Regions from separate parts of the Priestia sp. YIM B13490 genome, predicted to be linked through region 2. Evidence: riboswitches for the same ligand, from Rfam matches in the RefSeq annotation. Region 2 holds a riboswitch; the other holds the start of a gene.
The links. Region 2 has a riboswitch for preQ1 ahead of queC (7-cyano-7-deazaguanine synthase QueC). Riboswitches for the same ligand answer to the same signal wherever they lie in the genome.
Positions count from the first base shown of each region.

Region 1: another riboswitch for preQ1. It lies ahead of ACFX4R_RS22415 (QueT transporter family protein); the one in region 2 lies ahead of queC (7-cyano-7-deazaguanine synthase QueC).

Region 1 covers NZ_JBHZOT010000009.1:18,797-35,259, reverse strand. The annotation lists gene ftsZ (cell division protein FtsZ) at 1-228, opposite strand, end outside; gene ACFX4R_RS22455 (tautomerase family protein) at 588-977, opposite strand; gene ACFX4R_RS22450 (hypothetical protein) at 1,145-1,303, opposite strand; gene ACFX4R_RS22445 (TRM11 family SAM-dependent methyltransferase) at 1,564-2,517, shown strand; gene rluF (23S rRNA pseudouridine(2604) synthase RluF) at 2,554-3,261, opposite strand; gene ACFX4R_RS22435 (TetR/AcrR family transcriptional regulator) at 3,601-4,176, shown strand; gene ACFX4R_RS22430 (DHA2 family efflux MFS transporter permease subunit) at 4,198-5,634, shown strand; gene ACFX4R_RS22425 (hypothetical protein) at 5,691-6,038, opposite strand; gene ACFX4R_RS22420 (hypothetical protein) at 6,103-6,552, opposite strand; gene ACFX4R_RS22415 (QueT transporter family protein) at 6,988-7,476, opposite strand; PreQ1 riboswitch class I at 7,486-7,530, opposite strand; gene ACFX4R_RS22410 (Lrp/AsnC family transcriptional regulator) at 7,727-8,137, shown strand; gene ACFX4R_RS22405 (YitT family protein) at 8,520-9,386, shown strand; gene ACFX4R_RS22400 (hypothetical protein) at 9,735-9,953, shown strand; gene ACFX4R_RS22395 (5-deoxy-glucuronate isomerase) at 10,208-10,996, opposite strand; gene ACFX4R_RS22390 (LacI family DNA-binding transcriptional regulator) at 11,130-12,155, opposite strand; gene iolE (myo-inosose-2 dehydratase) at 12,216-13,112, opposite strand; gene iolD (3D-(3,5/4)-trihydroxycyclohexane-1,2-dione acylhydrolase (decyclizing)) at 13,197-15,131, opposite strand; gene ACFX4R_RS22375 (CoA-acylating methylmalonate-semialdehyde dehydrogenase) at 15,244-16,463, opposite strand, start outside.
Region 2 covers NZ_JBHZOT010000002.1:249,071-265,533, reverse strand. The annotation lists gene ACFX4R_RS06800 (DUF6254 family protein) at 1-86, shown strand, start outside; gene ACFX4R_RS06795 (3-ketoacyl-ACP reductase) at 152-871, opposite strand; gene ACFX4R_RS06790 (spore germination protein) at 1,079-2,677, shown strand; gene ACFX4R_RS06785 (Ger(x)C family spore germination protein) at 2,702-3,901, shown strand; gene ACFX4R_RS06780 (hypothetical protein) at 3,913-4,149, shown strand; gene ACFX4R_RS06775 (GerAB/ArcD/ProY family transporter) at 4,176-5,297, shown strand; PreQ1 riboswitch class I at 5,368-5,411, shown strand; gene queC (7-cyano-7-deazaguanine synthase QueC) at 5,642-6,307, shown strand; gene queD (6-carboxytetrahydropterin synthase QueD) at 6,307-6,747, shown strand; gene queE (7-carboxy-7-deazaguanine synthase QueE) at 6,740-7,471, shown strand; gene queF (preQ(1) synthase) at 7,570-8,067, shown strand; gene ACFX4R_RS06750 (NAD(P)H-binding protein) at 8,136-8,837, shown strand; gene ACFX4R_RS06745 (hypothetical protein) at 8,871-9,104, opposite strand; gene ACFX4R_RS06740 (YkvS family protein) at 9,421-9,606, opposite strand; gene ACFX4R_RS06735 (patatin-like phospholipase family protein) at 9,914-10,759, shown strand; gene ACFX4R_RS06730 (hypothetical protein) at 10,777-10,971, shown strand; gene ACFX4R_RS06725 (hypothetical protein) at 11,119-11,445, shown strand; gene ACFX4R_RS06720 (cell wall hydrolase) at 11,758-12,462, shown strand; gene ACFX4R_RS06715 (YueI family protein) at 12,489-12,848, opposite strand; gene ACFX4R_RS06710 (hypothetical protein) at 13,524-13,811, shown strand; gene ACFX4R_RS06705 (NCS2 family permease) at 14,042-15,340, shown strand; gene ACFX4R_RS06700 (cbb3-type cytochrome c oxidase subunit I) at 15,514-15,888, shown strand; gene ACFX4R_RS06695 (hypothetical protein) at 16,093-16,356, shown strand; gene ACFX4R_RS06690 (hypothetical protein) at 16,405-16,463, shown strand, end outside.

The DNA.
Region 1 (16,463 bases), on a different contig from region 2:
TTCTGGATTAGCTCCTGCACCTAATCCTCGCGTTAAGGCCGCACCAATCTGCATTTTCACATCTGCTTTAGATAAGTTAAGCGCCTGAGCATCCGTATTAACGGCGATAAATTCTACTCCTTGTACACCGTGTTCAATCATACGGTTAACGGTGTTATTTCCTCCACCGCCGACCCCAATTACTTTAATTCGCACTAATGGCGATACATCTGCATCAAATCCAAACATTCTAAGTTCCTCCTCAATGATCAAAATTACTTTCTCTTATTATCCGAAAAAACACGTGAAGAACCTTTTACTCCTATGTTTAACGCGTAACTGTTCTTTTGTTTTACAGATTTTATACACTTCTCTTTTAACCTTTAAATCTTTACATCTTTATGTAAATTTATTGTTGTTCTAAAATTAGTACGCCGAACTCTTTTATGGTTTTTCCACTCAAAATGGCATATAAGCTTATTGTATCATTCATTTGACAGATGTCTGTATTTAATTTTGAGTAAGATGTGACTAAGAGAATAATATTTTTATAGACAAAATGAGAAAAAGCCCTTAGAAATAAGGGCTTCTCTAGATAATAAACCGTTTTATAATTTCCCAGTTAAGAATTGAGCCTCTCCCATGCCAAAGCTCCAGTCAGCATTACCGTTTTCAACAATCGAAATCATAATGTCGTTTGGCTGAATGCCGCAACTCTCTCCAAGCTCTTTTACAATTAATCTGTAAAGTGCTTGCTTTTGCTCTTCTGTTCGCTGTTTACTCGTTACACTTATAATAACCAAATCCTTGCTTCTCTCAAAGCCAAGACCTGTATCTTCAATAATCATTTCATGAGCAGGATGCTGATGTACAATTTGATAACGGTCGCGCTCCGGGACGCCAAAGGCTTCTAGCATCGCTCGGTGAGCAGCGTCTAGTAATGTTTTTAACTCTTTTTCATCTCTTCCTTCTATTACATCAAATCTAAGTAATGGCATACTAAGTAACCTCCAGCTTTTTGTCTAATATATTATTGCCTCATCATATCACAACTATCATTTGTAAAAAAAAGATATGCTATTCACAATGTGCTCTCTAGTGAAAGAGACCTCAAATGCTTCAATAAAAGCTCAACTTAACAAAAAGAAATGAGCAGTATAACGGCTCATTTCATTAGTACAAAAACATTTATAATAAGAGCTAAAATACATACAGATACAATGGCAATGAGTACGTTCATCACAAGGTTTTGCGAGGATGTTTTGGCTTGTTTTTTCATATCAGCCCGACTCATCTGTTGCTTTTCATGATCACTTTTAGACATCACGTAGCCTCTCCTATTCATCAAAATGTCAGCAGTGTGTAAATGATTTTTGAGAAACCTTGATCCAGTTCTTTTGTATAGACAGCAGCACATGCAGGTTATCACCAGTTATTTTAGCATGTTTTGTCAAATAAGTGGACTATGTAGCGCTTCAATTTATTATTCACAGCCAAATATATTTAAATTCGTTGCTTTTCTCTTCTTTTCTCGCTATTGTTTGAGAAGAAGGATAATTAGATACGATAAAGGATGATACGATATTGAATAACCATACGCAGCTGCCTCAGTATATCTACACATACGCATGCAGCGAAGAGGAACTCTCACTATGTCAATTAGAGAGACGCTCTCTTTTTGAAATTGAAACTGAGAAACCTATCATAAAAAGTGCCGTTAAACTTGATCCAAGCAGAAGCCCTTTTATCAAAGAGCGATTAGATATTATGTATGAATCAGATGACCTTGCAGATATTTGTAAGCAAGTAGAAGATATTGACCTCGGAGACAAAACATTTAAACTCATTTTTATGAAAATTAATGACTTGGAAAAAGATCAAAAAATAAGTTATAAAGGTCAGCGTGCTATTGAACGTGATGTGGGTTGGCATTTTGTAGCAGAAGCAGACTTGCATAACCCTGACCATTTGTTTGGCATTGTTCCATTTGAAGGACGCTGGTATTTTGGGAAATATCAAAAAAGCGAAGCAGTATGGCTGCATCATTTGAAAAAACCGCGTGAATACTCTACAGCACTCAGTACCCGCCTTGCAAGAGCTGTAGCTAACATTGCCGTTCCAAACCCCGAAGGAATCAAAGCGATTGATCCATGCTGCGGTATCGGTACAGTCCTTGTAGAAGCCCTTTCAATGAGCATTGATATTGTAGGACGCGATATCAATCCACTTGTGACTGACGGATCTCGTGAAAATATTGCGCATTTCGGCTTAAGCGGTGATGTCAAAACTGGACCGATTTCAGATGTTACAACTCACTATGATGTAGCTATCATCGACATGCCTTACAATCTCTACACCCACGCGACGCCTGAAGATCAGCTTTCTATTTTAAAACACGCGCGCCGCTTTGCGGATAAAGTAGTCGTGATTACAGTAGATACGATTGACCATATGATTCATGAAGCGGGCTTTTCTATTTCAGATCGCTGCGTAGCGCGCAAAAGCGTTTTTTCTAGACAAGTAGTTGTATGCGAATAAAAAAGACACCAGTCTAACAGGCTGGTGTCTTTTGATTTACCACTCTTTAGGTTCATAGTCTAATTCTTTGAATAGCTGCGTACGCTCTTTTTTCGTTAAATCTCTCCATTGCCCAACAGGTAAGTTATTTAAATGGATATTCATAATACGAGTGCGCTGAAGGCGGTACACTTCATATCCGAGCACTTCACACATACGGCGAATTTGACGATTTAAACCCTGTGTTAAAATAATTTGAAACTCATACTTAGACAGCTGTGTCACTTCACAAGGAAGCGTTTTTGTGCCTAAAATTTTTACTCCCTCAGACATGTTTTTGATAAACTCTGGTGTAATTGGCTTATCTACTGCAACAATATATTCTTTTTCATGCTTGTTTTCTGCACGTAAAATTTCATTAATAATATCGCCGTCATTTGTAAGTAAAATTAAGCCGTCTGAATCCTTATCAAGTCGTCCAACGTGGTGAATACGCAAAGGGTGATTGACTAAATCAATGATGTTTCCCTTTACTTTTTTTTCACTCGTACTTGTAATGCCGACTGGTTTATTAAGCGCAATATATACATTATTTCGAGCAATCCGAAGCTGTTGTCCGCTTACTCGAATATCATCGCCAGGCTTAACTTGATCTCCGACTTTTGCAACCTTTCCATTAACGGTTACTCTTCCTTCACTAATTAACTTATCTGCCCCGCGTCTTGACGCCTTTCCAGATTCGCTAATAAATTTATTCAGTCTCAGGTGAATCACAACCTTACATTTAAAAATTTTAAAATTTGTCTCTTCTATTAGAAACAGACATATGCCAATTTCTATACCGTCCCTATCGTAACATGCTATACGCTTCTCGTCTTCTTTTAATTTCATTACTTAATCATATTTTTTTAACAGTAATAGAAGTATAGGTCCAAAATACTTTGTAACCTTATTCTTAACATTTCAATCAATGCTTACACCTGTGAAACTTGCATCAATCTTTACTTATATACAAGACCTAGACGTCTGGATTGACTGATCAGTATAGAGTTGCTACCATTATACTGACCGATCAACTAGTAATTATATCAGGGAGCTGTTTTCATGGAACCAACCAATTCAAAAGAAAAAATTTTAAGCGCAGCTGCTAAACTTTTTCGCAAAAAAGGCTATCACGCCACCAGTCTAAGTCAAATTACAAAAGAAAGCAGCGCTCCGAGAGGATCTATTTATTATTATTTTCCGGATGGAAAACAACAGTTAGCAAAAGAAGCTATTCAAAAAACGGGAGAAAGAGTCAAAGCTTATATCGAAAAATCCCTCGCTTCTCATGAAGATGCCGCGTCAGCTATTCAATATCATATAAAACTGATGGCTGATCGAATGTTTGAACAAGTGGAAAATGAAGCGGATATCTCTCTCGCTGCTATGTCGAGTGAAGTATGGTCATCAAACGAAACGCTTCGCATGACCTGTGAAGCCGTGTATAACGAGTGGGAGCAAGTTTATGCAGATAAGTTAGTTTGTTCAGGTTATGAACAAGAGGAAGCAAGACAGCTAGGTTCAGCTATACAGTCTTGGATTGAAGGGGCTTATACTCTTTCATTAACTAAAAATAGTACAGTCCCTATGCAAATTGCAGCTGACCAAATTGGCAAGCTGTTTGCAAACAAAAATTAATTTAGTAAAAGGAGGTCACTTATGACACAAACAGAAGAAAAAATGAGTACACAAAGTAAGCTTATCCTTTTCATTTTGATTCTAGGGAATTTTTTATGCTTAATTAGTGAAACGGTAATGAACGTGGCCTTGCCAAGTATCATTTCAGATTTTCACATTAGAACGAGCTCAGCTCAGTGGTTAACTACCGGATATATGCTTGTAATCGGCATCTCTGTTCCGGTTTCTGCTTTCTTAATTCAACGATTCACATTAAGACAGCTGTTTGTGACGGCTATGAGCTTTTACTTAATTGGGTCCTTCATTGGATTTACTACTCCCTGGTTTTCTCTGCTTTTTGTGGGCCGTATGATTCAAGCGTTAGGGACAGGCATTATTTTACCTCTTGTGATGAGCACAATGTTAACACTCGTGCCTGTTAGCAAACGCGGCACCGTAATGGGAATTTTTAGCGTAGCTATTTTATTTGCACCGGCAATAGGACCTGTTCTTTCAGGATTAATTATTCAATATTATTCGTGGCAAATTATATTTCTAGGTCTTTTAATTGCAGCAGCGCTTATTTTCCTATTTGCTCTTTTCAAGCTCAGTAACGTTTCTGAAACATCTAGACCAACAATTCATATCCCATCTGTGATTCTTTCTACAATTGGGTTTGGAGGAGTTGTTTATGGATTTAGCGCAGCTGGTGAAGAGACGGGATGGAGTAATCCTATCGTATGGCTTACGCTCATAATTGGCGTCATAGCTCTTGCTTTATTTGTCAGACAGCAAAGCAAGCTGAATTCTCCTATGATTAATATGAAGCCTTTTAGATCGTCTGTGTTTTCAAAATCGATTTTCTTAATGTTTCTTATTATGATGATTCAGTTTTCAATGATGTTAATTTTGCCGCTATACTTCCAAACGGCTGCGGGACTGTCTCCTTTGCAAACAGGGTTTCTTATGCTTCCAGGCGGCGTAACGCTGGCTCTAACAGCTATGGTGGGAGGACGTTTGTTTGACAAAATCGGATTTAAACCGCTGCTTTTAACGGGCTTAGTCCTTTTAACAATTATCTTAAGTTTGTTCACTACTATTTCAAGCGGAACAAGCACGACGACTGCAGCCATCTTATACGCAGCCTTTACAATTGGCGTAGGTTTAAGCATCGGTCCCGTGATGACGCTTGCTTTAAATCAAGTGCCAAAACCGCTTCATGCCCACGGTTCAGCTATTTCAAATACGATTAACCAAGTTTCAGGTGCGATTGGACCCGCTTTGTATACAAGTATTATGACCATGGCTTCTCAGCACTTTATTCAACAATCAAACGAAACGAATAAAACGCTGTTACAAATAAAAAGTATGACAAGCGGGGTCCATACCGTCTATTATGTAGCCATCGCTTTCGCCGTCGTTTCGTTCCTGCTCGCTCTTACGTTAAAGAAAAAAGACCAGCAGCTCGAAACGCAATAAATAAGAAACTGATAAGAGCTGCTCATAATTTGAGCAGCTCTTGTTACATGCAGAATTTATATTACAAATGTAAAAGCAATCATAGATACTATTAAAACAAGGATAACAACACTTTTCTTTCTTTCCGTTTTCCATGCTTCAACAGCGCCCACGATACCGCCAATAGCTAAAATAAAAGTACCTATAACGTGGAGAGGCAGCAGAGATAATACTCTACCTAAACTCGCCATCACTCCTCCAATCAATATAAATCCTGTTGTTGCAATAGATTTTAAAGATATTAAGTCTCGTATCGCTTCTTTTTTTTCAGTTTTACTCAGTTTACAGTACTCTACTATACTAAAAACAGCGGGTGTTCCCCATAAAATAAAGAAGCTAATCAATCTATCCGTGTCTACACTCACTGTTCATTCACCGCCTTTATCAATCCCTTACGCTCAGTTCCACCATTTAACAAATAGTTATATATTATTCTTGCTTCAAGGATCCTCCAAAAGAAAATTGATGGTAATCATCAAGCTTATTCCAATACCCTATGCACTTTACGTCAGGCTCATCAGTAGCTAACGCTTCTTTATTAGTTCCTTTATAAGGAAGAAATGCCGTTAACTTCACCTTTTGTTTTGGCTTGATATTTAATTTATTTCCTTCTGCTAACACCTTAAATTTATTATCAGAATAACCGTTTTTCATTTTTAAGGGATAGGATAAAAATACATTATTTTGTTTGATGGTCAAATCGCTCTTGTTTACTAATTCCATTTCATATGAAATTCCTTGCTTCATTTTTTGTTCTTTGATTACGTTAATACTTATCTTTTCTAGTTCTCTTAAAGGAACGTTGTCTTCTTCTTTTGAACACCCGACAAATAAGATGGCTAAAGCTAATAAAACAAGAATTCCTAACTTTCTATTCAAAAAACAATCCCCTCTCTAGTAACAAAGATTATTTTACAATTATAACTCAAAAAAAGTTATTTAATGGAAAAATACAATTAAAAAAGCAAACCGTCATTGGTCTGCTTTTTTAATTGCTACGCATAGGTAATGTGTTGTTGTGCGAAAAACTTTTCGATAAGGAGTTTGCCAACTATATGTATATCGTAACAAAAGAAAAAAGAATGCGCTGTGAGATTTGTCACTCCTTCTTTCAAAATAATCTAACCGGATACTTCCTATTGCCTTACGCAAAAAGAGCAGACCGCAAACGCGACCTGCTCTTTTCACATGCTAGATATGGGTAATTTGTCCATGCGTGAAAAGCTCTTCAATAATAAGGGGTTTATCACTACACTTATAGAATAACAAAGAAAAAAAGACGGGGCTGTGAGATTTATCACAGCCCCATCTTTTTTATCCAACTAGCTTATTAAATTGTACACGTTTATTAATTGCAGCCATAATTGGTGCTCCAACAAGCATAACAATGAACTCACCAACAGCCGTTGTTAACCATGTAAAGAAAAATGGTAAATCAAATGCTAAGTGCAGTTCAAACGCAATAATAAACATCGTGAACGTAAATACAAGTGTATTAACAAGCATACGAGCCCACATATTTTTAATGTAGCGCATAGAAAAAATGGTAATGAGTAATGATAGCACGGATTGTCCTACCCCAAACACCAGATCATAAGCGACCATTGGTGAAAAAAACAAATTCGTCAGAAATACTCCTAGCACAATGCCGTACACGTACTTTTTATTAAACACAATTAAGTGATTGAACATTTCCGATATACGAAATTGGATATTGGTGAAGCCAAACGGCTGGATTAACATGCTGACAGCAATATACATAGCAGCTAAAAGACCGTTGACGCAAAGTGTTCTTATATTCATCTTACTATTCTCTCCTTAGTTTTTTAACGTGGGATGGTTACGAACCACGTAAACACTCAAAGAATCATACAGCAAGCTTAAGCTTTCGTCAATCTAGCTGTTTACAAACTACTGCTGCTTTCTATATCTTGCATATTGACTGCTCTTTTTTCTTACTTTCCTTTAGTATAAAATAGAAGACGTATCAGTATACATAGGTGACATCAAGTAGTTAAGCCTTTTGATTTGAAATACGAAAGGATTTGTAGCGATGTTAGATAATACAGATAAGCGCATACTAGAAGAACTATCAAAAAATGGACGTATGAAGATGAAAGAATTAGGAGAAAAAGTGCATTTAACCGGACAAGCCGCTTCTGCTAGAGTATTAAAGTTAGAAGATGAAGGCATTATCAAAGGCTATACAATTAACATTGATGAACGAAAACTCGGCTATATCATCCATGCATTTTTAAATATCTATACGCAGAGCATTCATCACCACCCCTACCTTACATTTTTAGAAAGTCAGCAGGAGCACGTTATCAACAACTTTAAAATCAGCGGCGATGGCTGCTACTTATTAGAATGCAAATTTCATTCAAATGAAGAACTAAATGATTTTTTGACAGAGCTAAATCAGCATGTGAATTACAAACTTTCAATCGTCATTAACAAATAAATTTTTTTGAAAAATTAAGGTATATTAATTTATGAAAATGGTAATCCTAATAACGTATTCCCCCTATTCCAATAAATTTGAAAATCCTTTGCATCGTCGCAAAGGATTCTTTTTTTATGTAGGAAACCGCCTTCTATTTTTTGAAAAGTTGAACATCTCTCATAGCGTTGACATAGCGGTCAGAGGTTTATATAATCGGTGACATCGAAGCATAGAAAAGCCGGATCAAGACCTATACACGTATCGTAATTCTTCGTCTTAGAAGTTGATCAGTTTTATAACTAGACAATTTCTAAGACGTTTTTTATTTTATCATTTGTGAAACACTATTAAAAACAAGATTACACATGAAAATATCCTAATAATCAAGGAGGTTTGCATATTGAAAACAATCTATAAAGACATCATCTTAATTATTGTTGGAGCACTTTTAGTTGCTGCATCCATTGATTTTTTCGTCATTCCAAATAAATTAGGTGACGGAAGTACAGTTGGTATTGCTCTTGTTTTATATTATTTATTTCATATCCCTACAAGTATCAGCACATTTCTTGTAAACCTTATATTTATTGCCTTAGCCTATAAATTTCTAACCAAAAAAACGATTCTTTATACGATTCTAGGAGCCGTCATGACGTCCGTTTTCCTCGGTCTAGTCAGCTATATTCCTTTTCACGTTCACGACATGATTTTAGGAATTGTATTCGGGGCTTTACTAATGGGAACAGGACTTGCTCTCATTTTTATCGCAGATGGATCTACCGGTGGAACAACGCTTTTAGCTTATTTATTAAACTATACAAAAGGCTATAATATTTCTAAAAGCATGTTCTATATGGACAGCGTCATTATTTTAGCATCGGTTTTTGCTATTGGCGTCAACAACACACTCTATACTTTTATATTCGTCTATCTTTGTGCCAAAATCGTAGATGTCGTTATCGAAGGTTTCCACAACAAAAAAGCAATGACGATTATGTCCGATCAATACAAAGACATAGCACAAGTTATTACCAGTGAATTTGGAAATGCAGCCACCATCTTTTACGGATACGGATACTACGCCAACAAAGATAAACGCATTATCTACGTTGTTATTAAAAAGAACGAGTTATTAAAAATTAAAAAGAAAATCCAGCAAATTGACCCGAATTCTTTTATTGTCATCCACGAAGTAAAAGAAGTTGTCGGCGGAAAATTTGGATTTATCGGCAATTCGCCTCATGAAACAAAAGCCGCTGCTAAATAAAAAATCCACCTCTTGGTGGATTTTTTTATGAAAAAACCGTTAAAAAAAACGAAAAGATACCTGCTAAAAAGTAAACCGACCCTAAGGCAATTGCTCCTGTAACGACCGTAAATACACTTAATCCGATAGCCACCTTCATTTTCATCCACATCCCTTTTTAGATTAGTAGTATAAGTATGTCCAAGGATAGGAGATTTATAACTATGCCCTCCTATTTATTTCATATATCGATGTAACAATTGTCTATTCAATGTGTTCTAAAACCACCCCTAACCACATAATGTATAGGAAGGATTTCATATACACATCTTTGTATCACACATATCATATGAAATTAGGTGAGATAAAATGGTGGCTGTCCACTTTTTTGAAAACAGAAAGCTTCTATTAAGCCAGCTGAGGGAAAACATTCCTTCTACAGGTGATGATTTAAAGATTAAAGGACGAAAAGGAACCGTCGTGCTTGTGAATGACATCGATGAAAAAAATGTTCACGTAGAAGTTGCTTTAGAAAAAGTAGTGAAAAAGAACTTAGCATTAGATAACGCTAAAAAGAAAAGGAGATAAGCGGCTTACGCTTATCTCCTTTTCTTTTTAATTTATATACGAATCATCTGTATCTGTTGCTTCAATTTCCAAAAAAAGAGACTCCTAAAAAGGAATCTGCAGCAAAGAGCGATATCATCGCCTGAATATTAATACAAGCTATATTTTAACATATAAAAACATATTTTACAAAAATAAACTATTATTTTACGCATAATTATTTTTTATTCGAGCTTTTTCAACATTTGAAATCCATTTCGTATAAAGATCTTTATTTATTTTTCAGGCCAAATTTTTGCATCTGGCTCTAATAACCACTTATGCTCTTCTTCCATAATACGGTCTGTCCACGGATTATTGTCGAGATGGCGAATCATCCAGCAGAAGTACATCGCATAGCCAGGAGCCGTTGCTTGAGGATGATCCAATTCACCAGGAATTGTAATAAAACTATTATCAACTACACGGTACGCATCTTCTCCAACCATTGCGCAGCCAAATCCTTGTGGCTTGTCAAAACGATAGTAATACACTTCGGGCTGGTCATGATGATGAGGCAGATAACTCGACCATCTTCCCGGATAAGAAATAACTTCTCCAATAACAAGGTTAGAGTAAGGAGCGTTATTGTAGTCAAAAATTGTTCGGATTACACGCTGAGCAGTACCTTCCCATACTCCTTCACCAGCCACTGTGTTTTGACAATCTTCGGGCGTATATAATTTTGATGAAAACTCTTTTTCATTATCCGTTTTTTCAACTAGTACTTCACTATCGGCAAGTCCGGTAATTTTGACCTCCACATTTTTTGAAACGTGCAAACACCAAGGCTCTTCTTCAAATAGGGACTGGCGCTGAATTTCTTTCGAATGGCCTTCCCACTCTAGCTTTATCTTTCCTTCTAGTAAAAGAATAGCGGTTTCACTGCTGCTGTCTAGTAAAGTTTCCTCTTTTCCTTGGGCCATTTTATAAATCCCAATATCCATCAGCATATCTTTGTGCTGACCGGTCATTTCTGTAAGTACGTTGTATCCTTTATTTAATTCACCTAATTTACTTAACATGCTTGAATTCCTCCTTTATGTAGTAGCGCGATAAGAATTTACTAATTACTCATTTTTCTTCATAGACTCTCTAAATTCTTTTAAATATGTGACTATGAGGATTTTTTATTAACGGCAATATTCTTGATTGTGTTCAATTATTTGTAGATGCTGTGGCTTCCCTTCGTAACGGAGCCGTTGATTTCCGAACAATCAATTTTGGCTCAAGAAGCAAATGTTCTTTATGCATCGCTGGATATTTCATTTCTCTAACCAGCAAATCCACTACGTTTACAGCCATTTCTTTTGTCGGCTGTGCTACTGTCGTCAACATGGGCGTAATGGTAGTAGAAAGAACCGTATTATCAAAGCCAATCACTGATAAGTCTTGCGGTACATCAATTTTGAATTCTTTTGCAGCTTGGATAACTCCGATAGCCAGTAAATCGTTACAAGCAAAAATAGCCGTCACTTTCTCCTTCATTGAAAAAATTTGCTTAGCACTTTCATATCCTTTTTGAATACTTGCTTCGGTCGTAATAACGTGCTGAGGCGGCACGATGATTCCATTTTCTTGCATAACGTCTCGAAAAGCATCTAAACGGGCGTGATTGCTTTTTGCATTTTCTGTAATAATCGCAATTTTTTTATGATGCAAAGACAGCAAATAATCAGTCGCTAAATAGCTCCCTTTGTAGTCATCCACTGTCACTGTATTAACGGATATGTGAGGAATTTCTGAAGCAATAACGCTAATCGGTATATCTTGCTTAAGCATATTTTTTAAAAGATTAGCATTGCGAAAAGCAGAAGCTACAATTAAACCGTCGATTCTCTGACGTATTAACAGCGATAGATACTTTTTCTCTTTTTCCGCATCGTTATCGGTATTGCACATTACAACATGGAAACCTCGCTCATGACTTCGGTCTTCTATGCTTCTTGCCAAATCGGCAAAAAAAGGGTTGGAGATGTCAGGTACGAGAAGCCCAATCGTTTTAGTGGGTTTTCCTGTTAAAGCAGATGCTACGACACTTGGATGATAATTCAACTGCGCCATAACCTCAATTACTTTTTGTCTTGTTCTTTCACTAATATGACCGGTTTGATTGATGACTTTTGATACCGTAGAAATTGATACACCTGCTTCTTCAGCCACACTATAAATGGTTGGCTTCATTTCCTCTCCTCCTTTCCTTTCATAAACACATAAAAGGCGTAAAATCTTTTAAAATGGAAATTAAAGACCGCTTTTTTCTTTAATAAAGTTTCTTGCTTTTAACGCATATTCAAAAGGATTAGCAAGGGCTGGATCCTGTTCTGCTTCTACGACAAACCATCCGTTGTAATCCGAAGTGGCAAGCGTAGTAAATACTTCATCAAATTCAATGGCTCCGTCACCTGGAACAGTAAAGGCTCCTTCTTTTACCGCTTGCAAGAAACTTAGGTCTTGTTCTTTGACTCGATCAACTACTTCTTGACGAATATCCTTTAAATGAACATGCTTAATACGGTGCAGATATTTTTTTAAGATATAAAGAGGTTCTGCTCCTGAAAAGACAAGATGACCGGTATCAAATAGCAGCGAAACAAGCTCCGGATTGGTAAGCTCCATTAGCTGCTCAATTTCTTCTGTTGTTTGTACACCTGTTCCCATATGATGATGATAGACAATATGCATATCTTTTTCTCGTGCCAGTTTCCCAAGATGGTGCAGGCCTTCTGCAAGTCTGCTCCACTCTGTTGGCGTGAACACAGGCTTTTCTTTAAATAAAGGAACATCCATCAACCCTTGAATGCTGTGCCCTTGTTCAGACACAACAATTACTTTTGCTCCCATTTCGTATAAAAAATCGCGATGTTCAATGAATGGCGTTACCGTTTCTTCCAGCGGCTTTGTTGTTAAAAATGTACTAAACCATGCACTTGCAATTTCCAAATTCCGAAGCGATAATGCCTTTTTTAAGATTGAAACATTTCGCGGATATTTGTTTCCGACCTCACTTCCTTTAAAACCGGTTAAAGCCATCTCACTGATACACTGTTCGAATGTATTTTCAGCTCCCAGTTCAGGCATATCATCATTTGTCCAAGCAATTGGAGCAATCCCCAGTTTGACCGTATTTTCCTTGAACATCTCTTCCTCTCCCTTATATGAAATTAAAACCGCTTTTATATTTATCGAATGTTTCTCTTCAACAACCTCATTTTCTCCTGCTCCTTAATAAACTCTTGCCATTTCAAGGTTTTTCACCTTATCTTCATAAGCTTCCTGTACATGCTGATTTTTAGATACCTCTGCTACTCCTACATGCCACCATGATTCATAACCGTTCGTCATAGTTTTTGGCAGTACTTTAATATCAATTAGCGTAGAAACCTCTTGTTTTTGTGCATCTTCTATCGCCGTTTTTAATTCTTCAAGAGAACTTACGCGATACGTTTTTACACCGTAGCCTGCGGCGCTGGCTGCAAAATCAATTTTCATCACGTTTCCGTTTAGTTTTCCTGTTTCATCGTTTCGATAACGAAACTCTGTGCCAAAGCTCCCCATACCGTTTGACATTTGAAGGTTATTAATGCACCCGAAGCCTGAGTTATCAAACAGTAAAATGTTTATCTTTTTTCTTTCTTGAAGGCTTGTAATAAGCTCTGAATGAAGCATTTGATAGCTTCCATCTCCAACCATCGCATACACTTCCTTAGCTGGTTCTGCCAGCTTAACTCCAAGTGCGCCTGATACTTCATATCCCATACATGAATATCCATATTCCATATGATAGGTATTAGGTTTAGTAGACTTCCACATTCTCTGTAAGTCGCCTGGAAGACTTCCTGCTGCACCAACAATGACGGAGTTGTCATCAAGGAGCTTATTCACCTCTCCAATTACTTCGGTTTGCGTTAATTGAGTACCAAGTGATTCTACATATTCAGCTAAGCTTTCATCTAAATGACCTTGTATTTCCGGAACAAAATCTGCACCAGTAAAACGTATGCTATGCAGACGCTCTAATTCTGTCTCCCATGCGTCTTTAGCATTTGCAATTTCTGTTGTATAACCAGACTGATAGCCAATTGATTTTAGCTCTTTCATAAGAGCAAGCAATCCTTCTTTTGCATCAGCTACAAGTTTCACAGCATCAAGTTTATTTGCATGAAATTCAGACGTGTTAATGGTAAGAAATTGCACGTTGGGATTTTGAAAAAGCTGTTTAGATGCTGTTGTAAAATCAGTAAATCGAGTGCCTACTCCAATTACTAAATCTGCTTCTTTAGCGATTGTATTAGCAGCTGAGTTCCCTGTTACACCTATTCCGCCCAGATTATAGCGATAGTCACTTTCAACGGCACTTTTCCCTGCTTGAGTTTCTCCAAATGGAATATGGAACTCACTAGCAAATTGTTTTAACTCTTTTACAGCTTCTGAATACCGAACGCCTCCTCCACAAATGATGATTGGCTTTTTCTTTGTTTTCATTAATTGAATTGCATCTGCTAGACTGTCCCTAGTCGGAAGGCGGCGCTCAATGCGGTGAACGCGCTTTTGGAAGAAATAAGCTGGAAAATCCCATGCTTCCCCCTGCACATCTTGAGGCAAACAAATAGTTACAGCTCCCGTATCTGCTGGATTCGTTAATACACGCATCGCATTAATCATAGCTGTCATCAATTGTTCAGGGCGGCTTACGCGATCCCAGTACTTACTCACTGGTCGAAAAGCATCGTTTGTAGAAATAGATAAATCATATGACTGTTCAATTTGCTGCAAAACGGGATCCGGCTGTCTAGTTGCAAATACATCACCAGGAAGCAGCAAAATTGGAATATTATTAGCTGAAGCAGTGGCTGCCGTTGTAACCATATTTGCTGAACCTGGCCCCACTGAAGATGTGCAAGCCATAATTTGCTTTCGATGTTTTTGTTTTGCAAAAGCCATCGCTGCATTGGCCATTCCTTGTTCATTACGTCCTTGATATACATCTAGATTTCCTGGATCTTCTTCCAAAGCTTGCCCAAGACCTACCACATTTCCGTGCCCGAAAATTGTAAAAATCCCTTTAATAAACTGATGCTGCTTTCCATCAAATTCAACATACTGCTGATTTAAAAACTTCACTAATGCTTGTGCCGTCGTCATTCTAACTGTTTCCATGCTTCTTTCTCCCTTCTAGTACTAGATTGCGATTTTAAAAAAGGAAGCATAAGGAATATCTTTAATTCCTGATACTTCCTTTAAAAATGAGATGCGATTTTTAATGAATTACTTACCAGCGCGTTGTCACCATTTTCTTTCTTGTATAAAACTCCACGCCATCCGTACCGTTTGCATGAAGATCACCATAAAAAGAATCTTTCCAGCCAGAGAATGGGAAGAATGCCATAGGTGCCGGTACCCCTACATTTACTCCTAACATACCAGATTCAATATTTTCACGGAACTCACGTACACTTGCGCCGCTATCTGTATAAATACAAGCACCGTTTGCAAATCGAGAGTTATTAGCTACTTCAATAGCTTCTTCTAATGTTTTCACACGTACAATGGACAGCACAGGTGCAAAAATTTCATCTTGCCAAATTTTCATTTCTTGCGTAACATGATCAAAAATCGTTGGTCCGACAAAGTAGCCATTGCCATTTACTGCTGCATCTGTGCGACCGTCACGAATAAGCTTTGCTCCTTCTTGCACGCCTGATTCAATATAGCTGAGCGTACGCTCTTTATGATTTTCACGAATAACTGGTCCTAAGAAGACATTTTCTTCTAAGCCGTCGCCAATTACAATATCATTTGCTTCCTCTACTAATCTTTCAATTAGCTGATCCGCAATTTCTTCTTGTACAGTAACAACAGATGCTGCCATACAACGTTCACCTGCTGAACCAAAAGCGGCTCCGATAATTTGTTTTGTTGCTACGTTCAAATCTGCATCCTTTAATACAATTGAATGGTTTTTAGCACCGGCTAAAGCTTGAACACGCTTTAAGTTTTCCGTACCTTTTTTGTACACGTACTCAGCTACAGGCTGGGAACCTACAAACGAAATAGCTTTCACTAACTTATGTTCAAGAAGACCGTTTACCACATCATGCGCGCCGTTTACAATGTTTAATACACCTTTTGGCAAACCAGCTTCTTCAAATAATTCTACTAATCTTGCAGCTAAAAGCGGTGTACGCTCAGAAGGCTTTAACACAAATGTATTGCCGCAAGCGATCGCAAGCGGGAACATCCAGCAAGGAACCATCATTGGAAAATTAAACGGCGTAATTCCCCCAATGACACCAATTGGGTAGCGGTACATGCCAGACTCAATGTCTGTTGCAATATCAGGAAGCTGTTTCCCCATCATTAACGTAGGAGCACCCGCCGCAAATTCTACACATTCAATACCACGCTGCACTTCGCCTCGCGCTTCGTTAAAGCTTTTTCCGTTTTCAACCGTCACTAACTTTGCTAATTCATCCCAGTTATCTACTAATA
Region 2 (16,463 bases):
TGCGAAAACAATCACAAAACCCATCGCATGGAAAAGTGAAATCTTTTGAAGAACTATCAGAAGAAATCACGCCTAAACGTAAATAAGGTAACCACCATATAAAGGAAGACACAAAAAAGGAGAGCTGAAGCTCTCCTTTTTCTATGTTTGTTTATGGATTTGTGGACCACATGCCCGCAGATTTGATAAAAATACGAGGATGCAATTTTAATTGTGCGACCATAATTTCTGCTAGGTCTTCAGGCTGCATCACTTTATCAGGATTGCCATCCGTTAAGTTTTCTTTATACGCTAATTCCGTTGCTACTGTACTTGGTGTTAGAGCTGTTACACGAATATTGTGTTTGCGTACTTCTAACGCTAGAGATTCAGTTAAGCCGAGCACGCCAAATTTTGAAGCGCTGTAAGCACTTGTAACGGGAGCGCCTTTTTGACCAGCAGTGGATGAAATATTGATAATGTCTCCACCATTTTTTTCGATTAATTGAGGTAGAACGGCGCGCGTTACGTAGTAAACGCCCATTAAATTCACATCAATGATTTGTTTCCACTCATCTGGGTCTAGCTCTAAAAAGCTTCCGAATTTACCGATTCCTGCGTTGTTGATTAAGATATCTGTTGCCCCTAATTTTGTATGTAGATGCTCAACTGCTGCATTTACTTCTTCCATAGAAGAAACATCTGCTGTTGCATAAGCAACTTGTACATCAAATGCTTCTAGTTCAGAAGCAACAGCCTTTAAATCTGCCTCTGTACGAGCAATTAAACCGATATTTACGCCTTCCTTTGCTAATTCAATCGCAGTTGAACGACCGATGCCTTTTCCTGCTCCTGTAATAAGAGCTACTTTGCCTTTAAGTGATTGTGCCATGTATAGACTCCTTTCAATGTTCCGCATAAACATTCTTCATAATAACAAAGAATTATCCATTACTATCCTATAGAAATGCACAAATGATGTCAAAAATAAAGATTATTAAAATGGCTTCAAGTATAAATTTCCTTTTCATACAAAAACTATAGAGACTAAAAAGAAGAAATTCCGTTTCTTTTCGTTCAATGTAGTGGAGGATGAACAATGCGTATAAAAAAACTATCTGAGTTAACGAATAAATCCAAACAGCGGAAAGAAAAAGCTGATGAATCGAAGGACTCTAAGGACACTAGTGCTTCTTCTACACAGGAAGAGCAGAAATTATCTGAGAGGGTGGGAGATAATTTATCCCGCATGAAAAAAGCATTGGGACAGAGCACGGATTTAGTTGTGCGAGAGTTTCGAATTTCGATTGAAGAAAAATTTACTTTAGGTGTTGCTTACATCGACGGATTAGTAAATAAAGACGAAGTTGAACACTATGCGCTGGACTCCATTATGCACTATCACGATGAACATTTAACACATGATGATGGCATCGTTAATATGTACGAATTGATTAAAAGCTATAGTTTGGCAGCCGGTGAAATCATGGAAGCAAAGACATTGGATGATGCTCTTCTTCATGTTTTATCAGGAGATACCGTACTGTTTTTAGAAGGGTATCAAACGTGTATTGTGGCAAGTACCAGAGGATGGAGAGACAGGGCTGTTTCTGAACCACAATCTCAGACCGTTGTAAGAGGGCCTCGAGACAGTTTCACAGAAACACTGCGAACGAATACCGCATTGATTCGGCGCCGAATAAAATCTCCAAAACTTTGGATTGAATCTCAGCAAATAGGAGAGTTTACAAAAACGGATATTGCGCTCGTTTATATAGACGGCATTGCGGATGAACAGGTCATTCAAGAGGTAAAGGAGCGTCTTTCCAAAATTGATATAGACGGTATTTTGGAGAGCGGATATATCGAAGAGTTGATTCAAGATGAAGATTATACACCTTTTCCTACTATGCATAACACGGAGCGTCCAGACTCGGTGGCAGCAGGTCTTTTAGAGGGGCGGATAGCCATTTTAGTAGACGGTACACCTTTTGTATTAATGGTTCCTGCCTTATTTATTCAATTTTTTCAAGCGGCCGAAGATTATTACCAGCGCGCAGATATTAGTACATTGATTCGCTTAATGCGCTACATGGCATTTTTCTTAGCTCTTTTAACACCTTCTGCTTATATTGCTTTAACTACTTTTCATCAAGAAATGCTTCCTTTTGCTTTGTTAATTAGTATTGCAGCTCAAAGGGAAGGTGTTCCTTTTCCTGCTATTATTGAAGCGTTTATTATGGAAATCACGTTTGAAATTTTGCGAGAAGCGGGAGTCCGATTGCCTCGAGCAGTAGGTTCAGCTATTTCGATTGTGGGAGCACTCGTTTTAGGAGAAGCCGCCGTACAAGCGGGATTAGTTTCACCTGCAATGGTTATCGTTGTATCCATCACCGCTATTAGTAACTTTGTGTCACCTGTGTATGATATGGCTATTGCAGTAAGGATGCTACGCTTTGTTTTAATGGTTTTAGCAGCTACTTTTGGCCTGTTCGGTATTATCCTGGGGCTAATTTTAATGATTTTACATTTATGCAGCTTAAGGTCATTTGGAGTCCCTTATATGACACCTATGGCTCCATTTGTGAAGCGTGATCAAAAGGATGTGCTGATTAGACGTTCGATCAAAAAAATGAAAACAAGGCCAAAGCTTATTAATGAGAAGAATATTTCACGTCAAAAGACGCAAAAAAACTAAACTGTGTAAAGGTGGCCGTTGACTATGAAAGCATTTCTAATGTTATGTATCTGTTCAGTGCTATTAAGCGGCTGCTGGAGCAGTCGAGAGTTGAACGAGCTAGCCATTACGGTTGCTGTCGGAATTGATAAAGTAGAAGATGGCATTATTGTGACAGTTCAGCTAATTAATCCGGGTGATATTCAGGCGAAAACGCCTACAAACGGGCCTTCTGTTACCACATTTTCTATTAAGGCTTCGTCTGTAATGGAAGGATTAAGAAAAATAACGACAAAATCTCCGCGTAAAATTTATCTTTCTCATTTACGAATGCTAGTTATTAGCGAAAGCATGGCGGAAGACGGTATTGCTGAAGTGCTTGATTTCTTTGCTCGGGATCATGAAGTGCGTACCGATTATTTTGTTGTTGTGGCTAAAAACACGAAAGCATCGAGCGTTTTGAATGTATTAACAACCATCGAAAAAATACCTGCTAATCATATGTTTGCTTCATTAGACGTGTCACAGCGTATTTGGGCACCTACTAGAGGAGTGAAGTTAAATGAACTGATCAGTAACTTAACCAGTGAAGGAAAGCAGGCGGTGTTATCAGGAGTGTTAGTGAAAGGCGACGTGAAAAAGGCAGGAGACATGTCTAGTATTTCTCGCACCAATCTTTCCACCCTGCTCAATTTCAAAGGATTAGGTGTCTTTCAAAATGATAAGCTTCTCGGCTGGTTCAATGAAGACGAAAGTAAAGGATATAACTATATTACCGGACATGTAAAAAGTACGTTAATTGTTATTCCATGCGAAAAAAAAGAAAAACAGCATGATATCATCGGAGTCGAAATGCTTCGAACGAATGTCAAGGTGACAGCTACTATGAAAAATCATAAACCTCATATTCACGTTGATTTAAAAGGAGAAGCGAACGTAGCTGATGTAGAGTGTCAAGTGAATTTACAGGACCCAGCTGTAATCAATATGCTCGAACGAAAAACAGCAGCCGACGTAAAAGAAAAGATGAATGATGCAGTAGAAAAAGCTCAAAAAACCTATAAAAGCGATATCTTTGGTTTTGGCGAAGCGTTTTACAGACAAGATGTAAAGAGATGGTACAAAATGAAAAGAGACTGGAACAGAATTTACGCAGAGGATTTAACCGTCGATTTAGATGCAAAAGTTCAAATCCGTCGCTTAGGCACGTTAAATAACTCATATATGAAGCAAATGAAGCATTAAGGAGAAAGAAAATGGAGGGATTTATCGCCTTACTTGTACTGCTTGCTTATTTGACTAAAAAAATAATGATCAACTTCCGAAAGGAAAAGTATTATCGTGAGATAATCGTCTACCTTTGTCTTATAGGTTTGGGTCTATTCTTTTGGGGAGCGATTACACTCCGTAAAGAAGTTCCTACGCCTCTGTACTTTTTAGAGGCACTCGTTAAGCCTCTTACTAGAACCGTTCATCATTTGTTATTCACGTGAGCACGCATGTAGGAGAGAAGGTGTGTATGATGCAAATAAAAGAATTTATTAGTCCAAAACAATTTCTTTTTCTCATTTATGTTTTTTGTATCGGAAGCGCCATCTTGGCAGTTCCGGCTACATTATTAGAGACAAATAGACAAAATGCGTGGTTTTGCGGTGTGCTTGCTATTGGCTTTGCACTTTTAATCGTTGCGGTGCTTTTATGGCTGATTCAGCGTTACCCTCAGCAAACATTCATTCAAATAGCTAAAAAGGCGCTAGGTCCTTATGCAGGAACGTGTATTTCTCTTATTTACATTTTCTTTATGTTCATTCAGTCTACGTTTTCGCTTCGAGATATCAGTACATTCATGACGACTCAAATTGTCCCTGAAACGCTGCCTACATGGATTCATGCTCTTGTTCTTTTAGCTGTTATATACGGAGGGTATCTAGGTATTGAAGTGGTAGCAAGAACCGCGGAAATCTTTTTGCCTTGGATTGTGGTCCCCTTTTTATTGTTAATTGTTTTAAATATTCCTCAGATGAAAATTGATCGTCTTTATCCTTTTTTTGAATTCAGCATGGGTGATTTAGTATTAGGGACCACTTATTTTTTAGGAAACCCGTTTATGGAATTGGTTTTTATTCTGATGATTACGCCTCATATAAAAGATGGAAAAAAGGTAAAAAGAATGTTTGTTATCGGCACTGTCGCATCGGGCTTGACGATTACGATTGCAGTTGCGGCTTGTATATTAGCTCTTGGCGCGAATATTGCATCGATGCACAGCTACCCAGTTTATTTATTAGGAAAAATGATTTCGTTAGGTGCAACGATTCAGCATGTTGAAGTATTAGTAGCTATTATTTGGATGTTATCTATCTTTTTTAAAGTTGTCATTGTGTTCTATGCTATTCAGTTAAGTATCGTCCAATTGTGTAATTTACGGGTGCGCAATTTTTTAAGCTTTCCTTTAGGTCTAATTATTACAGGCGTGGCATATTACATTATTCCCAACACAGCGTACTTCAATTATTTTGAAAAATATTACTGGCCGTTTTATTTATTTGTATTAAGCGTCTGTTTTCCGTTGTTATTTATTGCGCTTTCTTATATAAAGAAAAATAAGGCAGCTAAAGGCGATAGAAGTCAACAAACATAGCATTATCTATACGCATGTGGTATAATACGATGACAATTCAAGAAGAAACGCCGTACACGTTTGGATACGTACGGGAGAGGTTCGAAAACTCCCTCTATAAAAAACTAAGATCATCGTTGATGACAAAAGACACGGTTTTAACGTGTCTTCTTTCACGTGCTTTTCTATCAACGCGTCTTTTTGACGTGTATGCTGGCGAGGACGTGTATCTTAGTTGCTTTTTAGGGAGATTGCTGGAAAAGAGCAGTCTCTTTTTTGTGTTATAAAATTAGTCACAAAGGGAACGAACGGTTCAATAAAGTTTCTTCTTCTTTTGATTTCAATCAAAAAGGAGACGAACAATAATGATGAAAAATGAAAAAGCTATTGTTGTATTTAGCGGAGGTCAAGATAGTACAACATGTCTATTTTGGGCTTTGAAAAACTTTAAAGAAGTAGAAACGGTTACTTTTCAATACGGTCAGCGCCATAGTCAAGAGATAGAGGTAGCAAAGGCTATCGCAGCTGATTTAGGTGTGAAGCACACCGTACTAGATATGTCACTTTTAAATCAATTAGCACCAAATGCCTTAACGCGAGATGATATTGAGATCGAGCAAAAAGAAGGAGAGTTGCCTACAACGTTTGTTGACGGCCGCAATCTGTTATTTTTATCATTTGCAGCCGTACTGGCTAAAAACAGCGGAGGCCGTCATATCGTAACAGGCGTTTGTGAAACTGATTTTTCAGGATATCCAGACTGTCGAGACGTATTTGTGAAATCGTTAAACGTCACGCTTAATTTATCAATGGACTTCGAGTTTGTGATTCATACGCCGCTTATGTGGATTGATAAAGCAGAAACGTGGGCGTTAGCGGATGAGCTAGGAGCGCTTGAATATGTGCGTGAAAAAACATTAACGTGCTACAACGGTATTGTTGCTGACGGGTGCGGCGAATGCCCCGCATGTCAATTGCGAAAACGCGGGTTAGATCAATACATGCAAACGAAAGAAGGAGGAGAGAAATAATGTTGCAACAAATGTATCCTCAAGTATTTCATGACTATGAATACGAACTGAACAAAGATATGCAGTTTGCTGCGGCACATTTTGTTCCTCACACAGAAGCAGGAAAATGCCGTCAAGTCCATGGACATACGTATTTCGTAAATCTAACTGTTGCCGGAGATACATTAGACGAAGCGGGCTTTTTAGTAAACTTTGCGCTATTGAAAAAAATTGTTTCTGGTCAATTTGATCATACATTATTGAACGATCATTCTATCTTTAACGAAGAAAATCCAAATGATTTTCCTACAACTGAAGTTGTTGCCCGTAAAATTTATGAGTTGGTTCAAGAATATCTAGACACACTACCAAATAAGCCTTCTTGCGTACAAGTATTCGTGCGGGAAACGCCGACAAGTTACGTAGTTTACCGCCCAAAGAAGGTGAAAAAACGTGGCTAATACAATTCCAGTACTTGAAATATTCGGACCAACGATTCAAGGGGAAGGAATGGTTGTAGGACGTAAGACGATGTTTGTTCGTACCGCGGGCTGTGATTATTCCTGCAGCTGGTGTGATTCAGCTTTTACATGGGATGGATCGGCTAAAAACGATATTCGTCAGCTAACAGCAGAACAAATTTGGACGGAGCTAAAAGAAATTGGAGGAGAGTGCTTTGATCACGTCACCATTTCTGGAGGAAACCCTGCGCTTATCAAGGCGATTGGTTCACTTGTAGAGCTTTTGCACAGTCAAGGGGTAAAAGCAGCTCTTGAAACACAGGGGAGCCGTTATCAGGATTGGTTCCTAAAGATCGATGATTTAACGATTTCTCCTAAGCCTCCAAGTTCATTAATGAAAACAAATTTCCCCGTATTAGACGATATTATAGAGACATTAATAAAGGAAAAACGCCTGGCGCACATAAGCATAAAAGTCGTTGTATTTAATGATGAGGACTTTGAGTATGCAGCGTCTGTTCATGAACGTTATCCTGAGGTTCCATTTTTTGTTCAAGTAGGAAACGAGGACTTAACGACAATCGATAATGCGTCGTTAACACAAGAATTGCTTAAAAAGTATGAGTGGTTAATCGATAAGGCAGTGGCAGCAAAAAACATGAACGATGTAAGAGTTCTGCCGCAGGTTCACGCCCTTGTTTGGGGAAATAAACGAGGCGTGTAAGCGCATAGCAAAAAATTTACAAAGAAAAATAAAAACAGATATATACAAAATAAAAAAACGCTGTTAGAATGACAATCGTAGAAAGAGAGGAAATGCAAATGAGCGGTCGAAAAGATGAAGAATTAGAAGGTGTATCACTCCTTGGAAATCAAGGAACAAACTATTTGTTTGAATATGCACCAGAGATTCTAGAAGCATTTGATAACAAACACCCAAATCGTGATTATTTTGTGAAATTCAACTGTCCGGAATTTACGAGCTTATGTCCAAAAACAGGTCAGCCGGATTTCGCAACCATTTATATTAGTTACATTCCAGATGAAAAAATGGTAGAAAGCAAGTCGTTAAAGCTTTATTTATTCAGCTTCCGTAACCATGGAGATTTCCATGAAGACTGTATGAACATTATTATGAATGACTTAATTAAACTGATGAATCCAAGATATATTGAAGTATGGGGAAAATTCACACCACGCGGCGGAATCTCAATTGATCCATATACAAACTATGGCCGTCCCGGTACGAAGTATGAAGAAATGGCTAATTATCGCCTGATGAATCATGATTTATACCCAGAAACAATTGATAATCGTTAATTCGAACAAACAGGTTGTGTATGCAACCTGTTTTCCATTGCAAAAACAACAGGTGAGAAGGTGAAAGAATGTCACAGAGATCAGCATTAGTATTAGGTGCAAGCGGACTTGTTGGTCAAGAACTTTTAAAAATGTTATTAAGCAACAGCTTATATAACCATGTGACAGTGTTTGTTCGAAAAAAGCTACCAATCGAACACACAAAGCTACGTCAGCTTGAAATTGATTTTTCAGAGCTTGATAAGCACGAAGAATGCTTTGCAGTTGATGATGTATATTGCTGTTTAGGCACGACAATGAAAAAAGCAAAAACAAAAGCGAAATTCATTAAAGTGGACTACGAATTTCCTTTAAAAGCGGCTAAATGTGCAGAAAAATATCGCTGCAAAAACTTTTTAACGATTACAGCAATTGGTGCTGATCTTCGTTCGCCATTCTTTTACAGTAAAGTAAAGGGGCAAGTAGAAGAAGATATCGCAAGTTTGTATATCCGTTCTACTCACTTTTTCCGCCCATCGTTATTATTAGGCAAGCGCCAAGAGTTTCGCCTATTTGAAAAGATTGGGGGATACACGTTAAAGTCGTGTTCATTTTGCCTTGTAGGAAAGTGGAGAAAGTATCGTCCAATTAAAGCGTATAACGTAGCCAAATCGATGATGAAAGCTGCTCTTGAAGATAAATGTGGGGTTCATGTACATGAAAGCCAAGACATTTATACAGGTGAATGCTATTATTCGTTTACCAACGGCAAGCGAGTATTATCAAAATAAAGAAAAGCCTCTTCTTAAGAAGAGGCTTTTTTTCTATTTTCCGTCACCATCCGCATCTCCATCTCCACCGCTATCTCCATCGCCATCATGATCGTGGTTAGAAGCAGTTTCACTCCAGCTTGTGTAGGAGTTAGAATCTTCTTCGGCATAATTCATGGGTTCAACGGATGTTTTTTTATTTGAAGTTTGTTTGCGTTTAAAAACGAACTGCACGATGAAAAAAAGAATGACAATAAGAGCAACGATAAACAATACAGTATCAAACATGCTAGTAATTCCTTTCGGTAAGAAGATAGTAGTAGCTTGTTCTTATTGTCACACGAAAATAAGCCCCTTTCAAGAAAAAATGGGGCCTGTTTTTGTTTCTTTAAGGAAACTTTTTTTATCTCAGCCATATATTATTGTATAAAGAAACATTTTAGAAAAGAGGGAGTACAGTGAAAAAAAGTTCGAAGGATGTTAAGGTGCAACAGTATATTTACCTCATGTATAAGCTAGGGATTATTACAGAAGAACAAAAGAATCAATTCTTTCAAAATCAATAAAAAAGCAACCGCTTTTGCTGTGCGGCTGCTTTTTTCCTTTACATAGCTGGATTAATGATGATGTAGTTTTTGTGGTTGACAACAGTTCGCTGCTCTAAGTCTAAATCGCGGTAGTTTGTCATGTAAGTCAAATCTACAATCACGGAGTTTTCATTTACTTTTTCGACAATGCCCTGTAAGCCATTTTTAAATTCTATCAAGTTTCCTACCTCTGCTATTTTCATGATTCATCGCTCCTTTGTTTTAAATTAGTTCATTATAAATTTTTAAATAATTTAAATTTTAAAAATAATAAAACTAGTTAGCGCTTTCTTTTTTTACAATTTTGCCTTAAAACTGGGAATTAGTAAAGGGTTTTTTGAAAAAATATAAAATAAAATTGAAAAAATAAGTAAAATGTGCTGAGAAATAAAAGGAATTGGTAGCTTTAACGAAAGAGAGAAGCAGGACAGTTCCATCTTTGTTCATCTTTCGTTATAATAAACGAGGTATAATCTTGTCATAAATTATAAGAATTAGAAGGTGTAGAAATTGAAAGATACTGGACTCGTGCTCGAAGGAGGCGGTATGAGAGGCCTTTATACAACTGGAGTTTTAGATTACTTTATGGAAAGAAATCTGTACCTTCCGTATGTAATTGGCGTTTCAGCCGGCGCTTGTCATGCCACTTCTTATTTATCTAGACAAATAGGAAGAAGTCGCAAAGCTAATTTAGATTTTTTAGAGGATCCTCGCTACTTGTCGTGGAAAAATTATTTTAAAACAAAAGAGATATTTGGAATGGATTTCGTTTTTGATGAAATTCCTAATCAGCTTCTTCCATTTGACTTTGAGGCATTTGCTGAGCGTACAGAGAAGCTTGTAGTAGGAGCAACGGACTGCTTGACGGGAGAACCCGTTTATTTTGATGAATATGACCGGGACATTTTGACAGCGGTTCGCGCTTCTAGTTCCCTTCCATTTTTAGCACCTGTCGTTACATATAAAGGAAAAGAGCTGTTAGACGGAGGAATCAGTGATCCGATTCCAATCAAAAAAGCAGTGCAGGATGGATATAGAAAAAATATTGTTGTGCTAACGCGAAACGAAGGATATCGAAAAAAGAAATCAAATATGCTTTGGTTATTGAAGCGCAAATATCGTCATTATGATGGGCTGACTCGTGCGCTTGAGAACCGCTATAAATTGTATAATGAAACATTGTCATATATTGAAGAACAGGAAAGACAGGGGAATATCTTTGTGATTCGTCCGCAAACCCCTCTTGTAGTAGGGCGAATTGAGAAGAATCGTGAGCGTCTCGACGCTCTTTACAACCAAGGATATAAAGAAGCAAAAGCTCAATTTGCATCTCTGCAAAATTGGCTGAACAGTTAAAAGCGAGGTGAAACTGAATGGATGAACAAACAGCAATAAACATGTTGAATGAGTTAAGTGAAGGAAAAGTAACCGAAATTAAAGTTAAAAAAGAAGACTTTCTTGCTTTTCGCCCTTTTTTAGTAAATCGCCCTGATTTCAAACATTTTCGTGGAATAGCTGGACGCGGTGGAGATTTCACCTATACGTATCTAGAAATTCCTAGGAGCTAAACGAAATGATGGCATTATTTGATTATGCCTTATATAATGGATGTATGAGCCTGTACAGTAGAGAATATACTGTTACAAGTGCTTGTGCGTTTATTTAGTAACGTACGGTAAGAGCGAATAAACGTGTTTAGTTATAGGAGGGATATTATGGATGAGTTTCGAAAAAGTACAGCACCTTTTTATTTTGCAGATCATATATGGAAAGATAAAAATGGAATGACGACTTATGGGATGCTGTTAACGAACCGGCCCGAAGATGACGGGGACTATGACCTCCATTCGTTATTAGAAGAAGCATATGTAGATCATAAAAAAATTCTAATTACTACTGTTTACGACAACAGTGAACAGCAGTTGACCGGATACGTGATACATTTATCAGATGATCAAGACGTCTTTACGTTTATGGATGATACGGGTGCTAAGCTAGTGATTGATTTCTATGATGTTGTAGAAATTGAGATCGAAGATTAAAAAGAGCTGAATGTTGATTACAACATTCAGCTTTTTTGTGTAAAATTAGATGAATTTAAATGTTTATCATAAGAATTATAAGGGAAAAATGAATGAAGAAATTTCTGATTAAACTGAAATAAACCGGGAAAATATACCTGTATTTTAGAAAAATTACCGTGATTATGACAAAAAACAAGGTACAATGTCATAATTGTGTTCCGAACGTAATTTTGTTCATCAAACTTAAAGAAATGTAATTGAATCGTTCGGTGAAACCCCTATATTGCTATGATAGAGTAATACCATACGAAATTTCAGGAGGTATTACCTATGAAACATAGTTATATGAAATCAATGGTAGTAGCTTGTTTAGCTACTCTTTCATTTATAGGTTTTAATGCAACAGCTACGGCTGCAACTAATTATAAAGTAGTCAAAGGCGATAGTCTTTGGAAGTTAGGTAAAAGATATAGTGTAACAATTGACGATATTAAAAAATTAAACAATCGTCAAGGAGATATGATTTATATTGGTGAAACATTAGCGATTCCGAGTAAGACAAAAGTGCTGGCTGCTGAAACAACGGAACCTTCAACGGCAGCCCCAGCTAAGCCAGAAGCAAAACCAGAAGCAAAACCCGCGGAGCAGGAAACACCTGCAGTTTCGATTTCAGCAAGTGAAAAAGATTTATTAGCTCGCTTAGTAGAAGCTGAAGCAAAAGGCGAATCATATGAAGGAAAAGTAGGGGTAGCAACAGTGGTGTTAAACCGTGTAGATTCTCCGAAGTTTCCAGATACGGTAACAGGAGTTATTAAACAAGTTGTCGGAAAAGCATACGCTTTTTCACCGGTCCAAAACGGATCAATTAACAAACCTGCTTCAGAAGATTCGAAAAAAGCAGTAGAGCAAGCATTGACTAGAAAAGATCGTTTAGACGATTCCATTTACTTTTATAATCCAAAAACAGCTACCGATAACTGGATTCGTTCACGTGCTGTAATTAAAACAATTGATCATCATGTATTTGCCAAATAAAAAAGAGCCGTTCTGGCTCTTTTTTTTTAGTCTAAAAAAATATCTCGTTCCAAACTGCCTTCAGAACCTGTTAAAACCAGACCAATATCGGTATCAGCTTCTAAGTTCTGAACGATAGTAAAAGGCACTTTATGTTGGTTAGCCGCTTGAATATAGGGGGAGAGGTATGAATAAGACAAGGAGCCATTTAAAAACAAATGACCGTCTTTCACTTTTTTTAAAAGAGGCTTTATTTTTGCTGCATCCTTTTTCATGACTTGCCCTTTTTTTAGCGCAAGTTCAATATTCTCACGTAGAGCAGTTAAGAAATATCTTCTTTCGTCTCTTTTTGTTTCCTTTGCTCCGTACATTCCTCGTTCTAAGTATTCTTCTAGTTGATCAGACATTGCGTCACTTCCTTTCGTTATAAACTATAAACGATTATGGCTATAAGTAAAAGGGACAGGAAAAAAGGAAAATCACTGTGCTATATCACCTGTTTTTTTGCTGAGTATAAAGAAAAACAAAAAATGTGTTGAAATTTAGCCTAAAATATTGTTTAATGTAAATAGATAGAAAATCATATCGGTTTTTTATTAAAGGTTTGTAAGCGATTACAGATATACATACATAGCAGCGTTTGGGGAGACGCTCCTATGATTTTATGTTCAAAGCGCATTGTATAAAAAGGGGATTATATAGCTTTAGGGCATATACGGTCAAGCAAAGGGTCAGATAAATTAATAAAAAATCGTTATGTATTTTCATAAGAAGAACGGTCAACATTTTTGTTGAGCGTTCTTTTTATGCGTTCATATTATGTTTATTCCTCATTGCAGCAGGTGCTGAAAATCGTAAAGGTCCATTCCTCGTTTCATCTCTCTTATTTTACATAAGTTACATGTAGTATGTTTCAAAGCCTTAAAAAATATATGTCTCTACGCTTGTTTAATCCTAACGAGGTGGTAGAAAAGGAATATTTTTTAAGAAATCACAAAAAAAGAGGCGATTGCCTATGCAAGAAGTAGGTGAATAACATATGTAATAAAGAGAATGAAATATAATTTGAGGAGGCATGTATCATGCAAGAATTTGATATTAATGACATAAGAAGACCATTCGGTGGTTTTGGAGGCTTTGGTCGTCCAGGATTCGGTTTCGGTCGCCCAGGTTTTGGTTTCGGTCGTCCTGGTTTTGGCTTTGGCCGTCCGGGGTTCGGCTTTGGCTTTGGTCGCCCTTGGGGTTGGGGCTTTGGAGCTCCATTTCTTGGAGGATTAGTTCTTGGAAGTGCATTAGGAGGTCCAGGTTATTACGGTTATCCAGCACCATATTATCCGCCGTACCCACCATATTATCCTTATTATTATTAAAACAATGAGCGCTGATAAAGCGCTCTTTTATTATGTCCAGTCCAAGATATATATAGAATGAATGCAAGACGTTACGTTTAGAAAATGATAACAGTTTTAAATAAGGAATGAACGCTTAAGCTAAAGGAGACAAGTTTTCCTTGCAACAATTGTTGATTTTGCTATAATAACTTCGGTGGCATTTTTGGTCACTGGGTGGGCGAGGGATAGATGAAAAGAAGGAAATTAGATTGAACGCATTATTTGAAAAGTTGTTTCGTTTAAACGACCACCAAACAACTGTTGGAAAAGAAAGTTTAGCTGGGGTCATTTCATTTCTTTCCATCGTGTATATTATTGCTGTTAATTCAACCATTTTGTCTGATGCTGGTATTCCGCTTGAAGCAGGAATATTCGCAACAGTAGCTTCGGCTTTTGTAGGCTGTGTTATTATGGCTTTTTGGGCAAACGCGCCTCTTATTTTGGTGCCAGGTATGGGGATTAATGCATTGTTTACGTATACGATGGTTCAATCAATGGGGTTATCTTGGCAAGAAGGGTTATTAGCAGTAGTGATATCCGGCTTTCTTTTTATAGCATTAGCTTTCTCACGACTGTCTGCCAAAATTGTCTCTTCGATTCCGCATTCGCTAAAAGAAGCGATAACAGTCGGTGTTGGCTTATTTTTAACATTTATTGGTTTGCAAAAAGGGAAGCTTGTAGTTCCAAGCGAAAACACTTTTGTAGCACTTGGAGACTTGTCAGATCCGTTTGTGATCAGTACGCTGTTGACGTTAATTATCACAATCGTACTGTTTATCCGAAATGTGAAAGGTAACTTTTTGTTAAGCATGATTGCTGGATCAGTCCTTGCCTTCTTACTTGGTGTAAGAAGCGGTGCAGAAAAAGGACAGTCCGCTGGGAGCGTAAACGACTTCTTTAGCAGCTTTGGCACATTGTCTTTTGGAGCTATTGGAGACGTTGCGTTTTGGGCAGCTGTCTTTTCATTAACAATGGTATTGATTTTTGAAAATATCGGTTTGCTGCATGGTCAGCTAGGTATGATGAATCAAGATAGCAAATTTCCGCGGGCCTTTCAAGCAACAGCCGCCTCAGCTTTGCTAAGCGGCGTGTTTGGAACAAGTCCAACGGTGTCTTCTGTAGAAGGAGCATCTGGTATTGCAGCTGGAGGGCGAACGGGTTTAACATCGCTGATTACAGGAGTTTTATTTTTAAGTTCACTTCTGTTTATTCCATTTATCAAGCTGGTTCCAGATAGTGCTATTGCACCTATTCTTATTGTTATTGGAGCATTGATGATTCAAAATATCAAAAACATCAATTTACAGGACTTAACAGAAGGTTTCCCTGCATTTTTAATTATTGCGCTTATTCCTCTTACGTACAGCATTGCTGATGGAATTGCATTTGGGTTCATTGCGTATCCACTGCTTAAATTATTCCTTGGTAAAATGCGTGAAGTATCGATGTTTATGTATGTAAGCGCGCTGTTGTTTTTCTTGAATTTTGTGCTGCATTATATTGCTTAAAATAGACAGCTGAGTACTTTTGCTCAGCTGTTTTTTGTGTTTGCGGTAAAGAATCCACTTTTTAGATATCATACTCCGTATTTCGTGTCCTTTGGCTAACTTCCGCTTCTAAAATGACGTTTCCTGCGTAAAGTAGTACAGAAGTCGGAGGGGGATATAAGGGGGAGAAAATGATGGGAATTAAATTAATTAAAATATCAGCCGTTTATTTTGGACTTGGCATCATATTGGGGTATTATATGTCAATTGTTCACAGCTACGCTTTGACTCCTGTTCACGTGCACATCAATTTATTAGGATGGACGTCGCTTACGTTAGCGGGACTTATTTATTATTTGTTTCCTGCGTTTAGCGAAAGTAAATTAGCCAAACTGCACGTATGGTTGCATAATATAGGATTACCGGTCATGATGATTGGTTTATTTTTCATGATCGTACTAGAAAACCAAGCTTTTACACCCGTAGTGGCAGCAGGCGCAACACTTACGGCTATTGGCGTTTTAATTTTCGTATATCACATCCTTAAAAATTTGAAATCTGAACGATAAACGAAGAAGGTCGTTGACGATGACTGCTAATTTCAAAAGGAAAAAGAACCAGCTATAGCGAATATACATGTAAACAAGGTGAAAGTGTGATTTACATAAAGGTGTGCTAGGGATCTTTATAAGGAGGGGTAAGCTGCAGGGATTTCTAGCTCTTATAAAAGCCAATAAAAGGGCTGATTATAAGTTTCTTGCGGCGGAGATACTATGGGAGAACATCAACAATTAGTGCGTGTTAGGGAGCTAGCAAATGAAATTATTCGACTTCGTCTTCAAGACCGTACGACTTATGACGAATTAGAGTTGCAAAATAATGTAGAGTTGTTGTCTCGTTCTGTGGTTGACTTAGTAAACATTATGTTAGCCGAAGATGTGGATTCGTCTACGTCTTTAAAAGCTACAGCTTCTAAAATGAAAATGGTGTATAATAACATGCATCAAGCTGAGAAAAAAGATTATTTGCATTTCTAATTGCTAGGCTCCTTTTCGCCACAAACGAAATGGAGGTGTACGAGGCAGATGCTATCGTCACTAACGACTTCTGAAGCTATTGTAGCATCCGTTCTTGCACTGGTTGT